DNA from 2 places in the Plantibacter sp. CFBP 8798 genome. Region 1 is predicted to be linked to the other one. Evidence: riboswitches for the same ligand, from Rfam matches in the RefSeq annotation. Region 1 holds a riboswitch; the other holds the start of a gene.
What was found. A riboswitch is a leader RNA that binds a small molecule or an ion and turns the genes downstream of it on or off. The one in region 1 is predicted to bind thiamine pyrophosphate.

Region 1 (4,408 bases):
CACCTTCGTCACCGGATTCACGCGGTCGAGTGGCGGTCGATGGTGCAACACCGTCGAGCGGTCCGCTGCCGTGAGGCTCGTCATGCGGCCCGCCTCCCGAGTTCCAGCGGTTCGAGGAGGATGCGATGGTCGCCCAGATGTTCGACGACCCCCGCGTCATGCGTGACGGAGAGGATCGTCGCGCCGCGCTCGAGCTCGTGCTGCAGCAGGCGGACGAGTGACAACCACGTGCGTCGATCCTGCCCGAACGTCGGTTCGTCGAGGACCATGACCGCCGGCCGGGCGGCGAGGACGGTGGCCACCGACAACCGGCGCTTCTGACCGCCCGAGAGGCTGAACGGGTTCGCCTCGGCAAGACGACCGAGACCGAGCGCCTCGAGGATCTCGGAGACCCGCTCGTCGATGGCGGTCCGGGACCAGCGGAGGGCCTGCAGGCCGACACCGAGCTCGTTCCGCACGGTCGATGAGACGAACTGGTGCTCGGGATCCTGAAAGACCGTCCCGATGCGTGTGAGCAACTCGGTGGACTTCCAGCGGATCGGCCGGGATCCCAGCCTGCCGGCGAGCTGCGGAGCGGCGGTCACCGTCCCCGTGATCTCCGGCAGCAGTCCCGCCAGCGTGAGCGCGAGCGTGGACTTCCCCGCGCCGTTGGGGCCGACGATGACGGTCGCCGCGCCCTCGGGCACCGCGAGCCCCAGGTGCTCCTGCACCGGCTGCTTCCGCGTTCGACCGATCGCCAGGTCGTCGGTCGTGATGACCGCCGCTGATGGGCCGGACACCGGACGAGGGGCCAACCCCAGCGGGATGCCCGGCACCCAGACACCCGCATCGGCCAGGCGCTGCCCGACGTCGTCGAGGACGAGGTCGGGTGGCCCGTCGGCGAGGACACCGCCGTCGGCGTCGAGCACGACGACCCTGGTCATCAGCTCGCGCCAGACGTCGACGCGGTGTTCGATGACGACCAGGGTGGACGAACCGTCATCGACCAGCCGAGCGACGGCGTCCCGCACCTCGGCCACCCCGGCCGGGTCGAGGTTCGCGGTCGGTTCGTCGAGCAGGAGGAGCGAGGGGTGCATGGCGAGTACGCCGGCGAGGGCCAGCCGCTGTTTCTGACCCCCGGACAGCGCCGAGGTCGAGTGGTCCAGCGGCAGGTCCAGTCCGACGGCCTCCAGCGAGGCGTCGACGCGGCGCCAGATCTCCTCGCGCTCGACGCCGAGGTTCTCGCAGCCGAAGGCGACGTCGTCGCCGACCTTGGACAGGATCACCTGCGAATCGGGATCCTGCAGCACGAGCCCGATGCGACCCCTCGCTCGTTCAGGCGGAACGCCGTCCACGAGGAGCGAGCCGTGGGACTCCCCCTCGTCCGCACCGCCGAGGACGCCGGCCAGTGCGTGGATCAGCGTCGACTTGCCGGCACCGGACGCCCCCAGGAGGAGGACCCGCTCGCCCGGTTCGATCACGAGGTCGAGGTCGCGCACCGCCCAGGCCTTCCGACCGGCATGACGCCACCCCCAGTCCCGCGCGACGACGCGCGCCGGACCGGTCCCAGCCGCTCCCGGCACGATCAGACCTCGCGCCGAGCGTCCCGCCCCGACGCGAACCGACTGAGCGCTCCGGTCGACGCGAGTGCCCTGACGAGTGCCCAGCCGACGACACCGGCGAGGATCGCGCCCGAGACGAGCAGCGAACCGAGGTAGATCGCGTTGAACTCGACACCCTTCTCGAGGTTGCCCGACATCACGAGCTCGAGGAGCCACGCGCCGGCCCCGGCGCCGGCGCCGGCGAGGATCGCCGGAACGAGGCCGAAGCGCTTGTACGCGAGCGCCGCGAACACCAGCTCAGCACCGAGGCCCTGAGCGAGGCCGGAGTACACCGTCGTGACGCCCCATGCGTTGCCGATGAGGGCGGAGACGATCGCACCGATGGTCTCGACGAGGAGTGCTGCGCCGGGCTTCCGGATGATGAGTCCGCCGAGCACCCCGCCGAGGAGCCAGATCCCGACGGCGATCCCGCCGAAACCGGGCGTGACGGCGCTGGCACCCGCGTACCAGAGTGATCCGAGCGTGTTCCACGCCCAGAAGATGAGGCCGGTCGCGACGCCGAGCACGGCGACCACGACGATGTCGACGACCCTCCAGCGCAAGGTCCGCGACGCAGCGCGTTCAGAGGGTGAGATCTTGGTCGATGCTGACACGATACGTGCCCTTCCTGTAGACGGAAAAGAGCACGGGATAGCGAGAAATGGTCTCCCTGCGCTGGCATGATCCAGATCAGGTTCGACGGTCGAAGGCGAATACCTTCCTCTCAGCCCGGTTCACCGGACTCCCGTGGTGGCACGAGTCTAACCCCTGCCGTACGCAGTCGCACGACAGGGGTTCGACGGGGAGGGCTACTTCTTGAGGGCCTTGATGAGGCCGGCCAGTGCCTTGCCGCTCACCCAGATGAACGGGATCGCGACGGCGATGAGCGAGATGAGGTTCGGGTCGAAACGGAGACCCTCGTCGGTCTTGATGTAGGCACCGACCGGGATCGAGACGCCGCCACCGCCACCGCCGCTCGGGGCGTCGTCGCCGTCGCCCTCGGAGCCGCCGCCGAAGCCGTAGTACGTCAGCGCGACGGGCACGAGCTTCGTGCCGTCGACGTCCTGCTGCTCCCCGTAGGCTGCGGACACGCCGAGCCCCTTCGCCTGTTCTGCCAGCTTCTCCACGAGATTCGTCATACCGCGAGGCTACCGCTCGGTATCCACCGGTCCAAGGGGTTGATCCGTGCTCCCAGCACCCTGCGAGTCTCCGCGACTGCCGAGTCCGCGACGCCTCGGCTTGCCGAGGAGGGAGGCGGGAGCGATCGCGAGATCGCCGAACCGGCTCGCGACCCGGTCGATCGTCTGCTCGGCTTCACGCCACTCCTCGTCCGGGTCCCAGAGCCCGGCACCGGCCTCATCGGCGGGGACGAGCTGGTCCACCTTCACCCCGACGAGGCGCACGAGGCGTCCGCCGCGATCGAGGTCGTCGAACAGCGACGCCGCCTCGTCGTAGACCCGACGCCCGACGTTCGTGGCCTCGCCGATGGTGCGCGACCGGGTGATGACGCTGAAGTCCGCATAGCGGACACGGATGCTGATCGTCCGGCCGGCGTAGCCGCCCTTCCGGAGCCGGATCGCGACGAGACCGGCGAGGTTCAGCAGCTCGCGCTTGAGGATGGTCGGGTCGGAGACGTCCGTCGGGAAGGTCACCTCGTGGCTGACGCTCTTCTCGCGTCGTGCCAGCTCGATGCCGCGCGGATCGATCCCGTTCGCGAGCTCGAGGAGTCGGCGACCGGAGGCCTCACCGACCGCGCGCTGGAGCATCGACAGCGGGGTGGAGGCGAGCTGACCGATGGTCCGGATGCCCCGGTTCGTCAGCTGCTCCTCCGTCCGACCACCGACACCCCACAGCGCGCCGACCGGCAACGGGTGGAGGAACGCCAGGGTCTCGTCGGCGGGCACGACCAGCAGGCCGTCGGGCTTCGACAGGCCGGAGGCGAGCTTCGCGACGTACTTCGTCGATGCCAAGCCGACCGAGCACGGCAGACCGGTCGCGTCGAGGACCCGTTGCTTCACGAGCGCGGCGATCGTCCGTGGGCTCCCGAGCAACCGGACCGCGCCGGACACGTCGAGGAAGGCCTCGTCGATGCTCAGCGGCTCGACGAGCGGCGTGACCGACTCGAAGACCTCCATCACCCGGTCGGAGTACTCGCGGTACCTGCCGTGGTGGGGTGGCAACACGACGGCGCTCGGACAGAGGCGCATCGCCTGGGACACCGGCATCGCCGCTCGCACGCCGTACCGGCGAGCCTCGTAACTGGCGGAGGTGACGACCGACCGCCCCTCCTTGTTCCCCACGATGATCGGCAGACCGCGCAGCTCGGGCCGTTCCAAGAGCTCGACCGAGACAAAGAACGCGTCCATGTCGACGTGGAGGATGGGGGTACCGCTGTCGTCGGCATCGTGCGCCGAGACGCGACGCGACGCTCCATCCTGCCGACTCATGCCTCCATTGTCTCAGTCGCCTCCGACACGCTCTCCACAAGGGCCGAGGCGGGAGGGCCCGGCGACGCTAGGCTGTCCGGCGATGAGCACGCGAACGCGGACCGGGTCGGCCCCGGCGGTCCCAGACCTCTCCGGGCGGGACCTCGCCCTCGACCTCGTGCGCGTCGCGTGCGTCGTGACGGTCGTCATCGTCCACCTCCTGATGGTCGCGGTGGCCGTCGAGCCGGACGGCACGATCGGCATCTCCCGAGCGCTCGAGCAGCAGTCGTGGTTCGACACGGGTACCTGGTTCGGCCAGATCATGCCGCTGTTCTTCATCGTTGGCGGCTTCGCGACGATCACCGGCTGGCGCAGCACCGTCCGACGTGGTGGCGGGACCAG
Region 2 (4,408 bases), on a different contig from region 1:
GCGATGATCCCGGTGACCCTGCACGAGAAGACGCCGCTCGCGCGCCTCCGGACGCAGCTGTTCTCCGACGACGACTGGAAGAACCTGCCGAACGCGATCACGGCGGGACGTATCGTCCTGCTCCCGGTGTTCGCCGCCCTCGTGATCACCGGCTCCTACTGGGCTGCGCTCGTCGTCGGTGCGGTGGTGTTCCTGAGCGACGTCGCCGACGGACAGATCGCGCGCCGCATGGGCACGGTCTCAGCGCTCGGCACCTGGCTCGACGGGGTCGCCGACCGCCTGACCGTGGTCGTGGTCGCCGCATCGTTCGCCATCGCGCAGATCATCCCGTGGCAGGTGTTCGTGGTCATGATCGTCCCCGACCTCCTGCTCGCGTTCGTCGCCGTCGTCGCGTTCCGCGGGACGCCGGAGGTGCCGGTGAGCATCGCCGGCAAGATCCGGACGGTGTTCCTCTTCGTCGGCTTCTTCGCGCTGCTCATCGGCCTCGCGCTCGGCGGCGGGGATCCTGCGTCGGCGCTCTACCGGGTCTTCGGCGGGGTCGGCTTCGTCGCGATCCTCCTCGGACTCCTCGGCCACTTCGTCGCGGCGACCCAGTATGCGCGACGCATGGTCGTCACCTGGCAGCGACAGGGCGTCCGCGCGGCCCGCTGACCATGACGCCGACCGTCGTCGGAGGTCGCCGCCGGAGGGCACACGGCCACGGCGCAGGCGGTGTCGTTTAGGCTCGGAGCATGCCAGTCGACTATCCGGACCTCGTCATCTTCGACTGCGACGGGACGCTCGTCGACACGGAACGCATCTCCGTCCGGGTGAACCTCCAGCTGCTCAACGAGGTCGGCGGCGACTACACCGAGGCCGAGGTGCGGGAGCTCTTCGTCGGCGCCTCGCTCGAGACCTACGCGACGCTCGTCGAGCAGCGGCTCGGGAAGCCGCTCGAGGCCGACTGGATCCAGCGCTGGAGTGATATGTTCCGCGGCATCTGCGAACGTGAGCTCGAGGCGGTCGACGGGGTCGTCGACGCGCTCGACGGTATCGCTGCGACCGGGGTGCCGCTGTGCGTCGCCTCGAACGGGATGCTGCACGACGTCGTCCGCAACCTCGGGCAGGTGGGCATCCACGACCGCTTCGACGGGCGCATCTTCAGCGCGACCGACGTCGCCGTCGGCAAGCCCGCACCCGACCTCTTCCTGCACGCCGCCGCCGACTTCGACACGGCCCCCGAGCGATGCGCGGTCATCGAGGACAGCGTCGTCGGCGTCCTGGCTGCCCGCGCGGCCGGCATGACGGTGTACGCCTACGCCGGTGGCATGACGCCCGCCGAGCGGCTCGTCGGCGACGGCACCCACGTCTTCGACGACATGCGCCTGCTGCCCGACCTCATCCGCGACACCTGGGCGACCTCCGCGGCACGCTAGCCGCACAGCACTAGCTGCGACTGCGGAGCTCGGGGAAGCCGTCCTCATCGTCGGGGACGGCCTGCGTCGTGACGGTCGGCGCCGGTGCCGCGTCGGACGGCTCGAGGTCCTGGGCCGAGGCGTCCTGCTCCTCGGCGCGACGTCGGGTGCGTTCGCCGCCGCGCTTGACGGCACGGTCGAACAGCTGCGGGCCGGTCGTCGCCAGGCGCTTCCAGGGGAGGGTGCCCTCGATCTCGATCTGTAGCGAGAAGCTCAGCAGGGTGCGGATGACGACGATGATCGCGAGGACGAGTGCGTCGGTCAGCGAGGGCGTCGACGTGACCGTCTTCACGAGGTCGGCGGCCACGAGGATCTCCAGCCCGAGCAGGATGACCGAACCGATCGTCTCCCGCAGCATCCGGAAGGCCCGTGCGCCGTCGCGCGTGCTCCACCACAGGCGGGCCGAGAGGCTGACGGCGATCACGAAGCCCACGACCATCGCCCCGACACCGGCGACCTCGAAGACGATGGTAACCAGCTCGAAGAAGTCCATCCCTCCATCATCCTCGCCCGCCCGCTGGACCGGAAGCCGGGCCGACCCGCTAGGGTGGTCGCGAGTGACACGGGGTGCCGATCCCACGACGATCGGCTGAGAACACACCCGTCGAACCTGATCTCGTTAGTCCGAGCGAAGGGATGTCGCGAATGAGCATTCGCACACCGCAGCAGTCTGCCCACCCGTCCACCGACGACTCGTCCGTCGGCGAGTTCGCGAGCGCGTCCGGGGACCTCCTCGACCGCCTGCGCGAGCGCACGCCGCTCGTCCAATCGATCACGAACGCCGTGGTGACGAACTTCACCGCGAACGTCCTGCTCGCCATCGGCGCCGCCCCGGCGATGACCGACCTCCCCACCGAGGCCGGACCGTTCGCCCGCATCGCCTCCGGCGTGCTCCTCAACCTCGGGACGCCGCAGGCTGAGCAGCGCGAGGCCATGGTCGAGGCCGCCACCGCCGCGAACGAGGCCGGCACTCCATGGGTGCTCGACCCCGTCGCCGTCGGCTTCCTGCCGGTGCGCACGGCGCTCGCCACCGAACTCCTCGCCCTCCGGCCGACGATCGTGCGCGGCAACGCCAGCGAGATCATCGCGCTCGCCGGACTGGGCGCCGGCGGTCGCGGCGTCGACAGCACCGACTCGGTCGACAGCGCGATCGAGGCGGCCACCGCGATCGCCCGCTCCTCGGGTGCCGTCGTCGCGATCTCCGGGCCGACAGACGTCATCACCGACGGTGAGCGCATCGTCCGCTGCTCGAACGGACATGCCTGGCTCACCCTCGTGACGGGCGGTGGCTGTGCCCTCGGTGCCGTACTCGCCGCCTTCGCGTCACTCGACGAGGACCGGCTGCTGACGACGCTCGCGGCGACCACCGCGTACACGGTCGCCGCGCAGCTGGCGGCCGCGGAGAGCCGTGGACCCGGCTCCTTCGCTCCCGCCTTCCTCGACCGCCTCCACCTCCTCGATGCCGACACCGTCCGCAGCCTGGCGGTGATCGCGTGAGCGCCTCGACCACCGCGGACCTGGTCCTCGCGGCCCGTTCGCACGCCGAGCTCGTGCGCCGCGGTATCGCCACCTACCTCGTCACGGATGCTCCGGCCAGCGGGGATCGCGGTGTCCTCGACGTCGTACGCCGAGCTGTCGACGGCGGGGTGACCGCAGTTCAGCTGCGGGAGAAGACCGCATCGGCGCGAGAGCTGTTCGACCTGACCGTGCGTGCGGCGGAGGTCGTCGCCGGGCGGGCGCTGCTCCTCGTCGACGACCGGGTGGACGTGTTCCTCGCCGCCCGTTCCGCCGGTGCCGTCGTCCACGGCGTCCACGTGGGTCAGAGCGATCTCCCGGTCGACGCCGTGCGCCGCATCGTGGGGCAGGCCGCCGTCGTGGGGCTGACGGCGAACACCCCGGCGCACCTCGACGCGGTCGCAGCGCTGCCTCCCGGGGCCGTCGACTACCTCGGTGTCGGCGTCATCCGCCCGACGACGACCAAGCCGGACCACCCGGAGCCGCTGGGCATGGAGGGGTTCGCCGCGATCGCCGCCGCGACCCCGCTCCCGTGCGTCGCGATCGGTGGGGTGTCACTGGAGGACACGGTCGAGCTCCACGCTGCCGGTGCCGCTGGTCTCGCCGTCGTCTCCGCCATCTGCGCCGCCGACGATCCGGCGGCCGCCGCCCGGGCGTTCCGCAGCGCCTGGACCGAGGTCTCGGCATGAGTGCCGCGGAGCAGACGACGACGCCGGAGTCGTCGAGCTCGGACCGGGTGCGCGGTCGACGACCTGTCGCGGTCCGGGACACACCGCGGGTGCTCAGCATCGCCGGGACCGACCCGACCGGCGGTGCCGGGATCCAGGCCGACCTCAAGAGCATCGCCGCGAACGGCGGATACGGCATGGCGGTCGTCACCGCGCTCGTCGCGCAGAACACCCGGGGCGTCCGATCCGTGCACACCCCGCCCGTCGGGTTCCTCCGCGAGCAGTTGGACGCGGTCGCGGACGACGTGGTGATCGACGCGGTCAAGATCGGGATGCTGGGCGACGTCGCGATCATCGACACCGTGTCGACCTGGCTGCAGGAGACCGTGACCGGACCCGTCGTCCTCGACCCGGTGATGGTCGCGACGAGCGGGGACCGCCTCCTCCACCGCGACGCCGAAGCGGCCATGCGCGCGCTCCTGCCACACGTCGACCTCCTGACCCCGAACCTGCCGGAGCTCGCCGTCCTCGCGGACGAGCCGGTGGCGACGAGCTGGGCCGACGCACTCGCCCAGGCGGAACGGGTCTCGGCGCAGGCGGGCGTGATCGTGCTCGTGAAGGGCGGGCACCTGACGGGGACGACCGCGTGCCCGGATGCGCTCGTCGACGCCACCGGTGGTCTGGGCGACGACCGATCACTCGTCGAGTTCGACGGTCTTCGAGTCGACACGCGGAACACCCACGGAACCGGGTGCTCCCTGTCGAGCGCGA

Region 2: another riboswitch for thiamine pyrophosphate. It lies ahead of thiM (hydroxyethylthiazole kinase); the one in region 1 lies ahead of IFU30_RS10175 (ECF transporter S component).

What each region holds. Positions count from the first base shown of each region.
Region 1 is NZ_JACYTS010000002.1:669,727-674,134, forward strand. Features, by position in the region: gene IFU30_RS10165 (energy-coupling factor transporter transmembrane component T family protein) at 1-84, opposite strand, end outside; gene IFU30_RS10170 (ABC transporter ATP-binding protein) at 81-1,478, opposite strand; gene IFU30_RS10175 (ECF transporter S component) at 1,565-2,194, opposite strand; TPP riboswitch at 2,231-2,339, opposite strand; gene IFU30_RS10180 (hypothetical protein) at 2,390-2,719, opposite strand; gene dinB (DNA polymerase IV) at 2,729-4,027, opposite strand; gene IFU30_RS10190 (acyltransferase family protein) at 4,110-4,408, shown strand, end outside.
Region 2 is NZ_JACYTS010000003.1:710,350-714,757, reverse strand. Features, by position in the region: gene IFU30_RS15920 (CDP-alcohol phosphatidyltransferase family protein) at 1-651, shown strand, start outside; gene IFU30_RS15915 (HAD family hydrolase) at 732-1,415, shown strand; gene IFU30_RS15910 (DUF1622 domain-containing protein) at 1,426-1,947, opposite strand; TPP riboswitch at 2,008-2,108, shown strand; gene thiM (hydroxyethylthiazole kinase) at 2,100-2,951, shown strand; gene thiE (thiamine phosphate synthase) at 2,948-3,658, shown strand; gene IFU30_RS15895 (bifunctional hydroxymethylpyrimidine kinase/phosphomethylpyrimidine kinase) at 3,655-4,408, shown strand, end outside.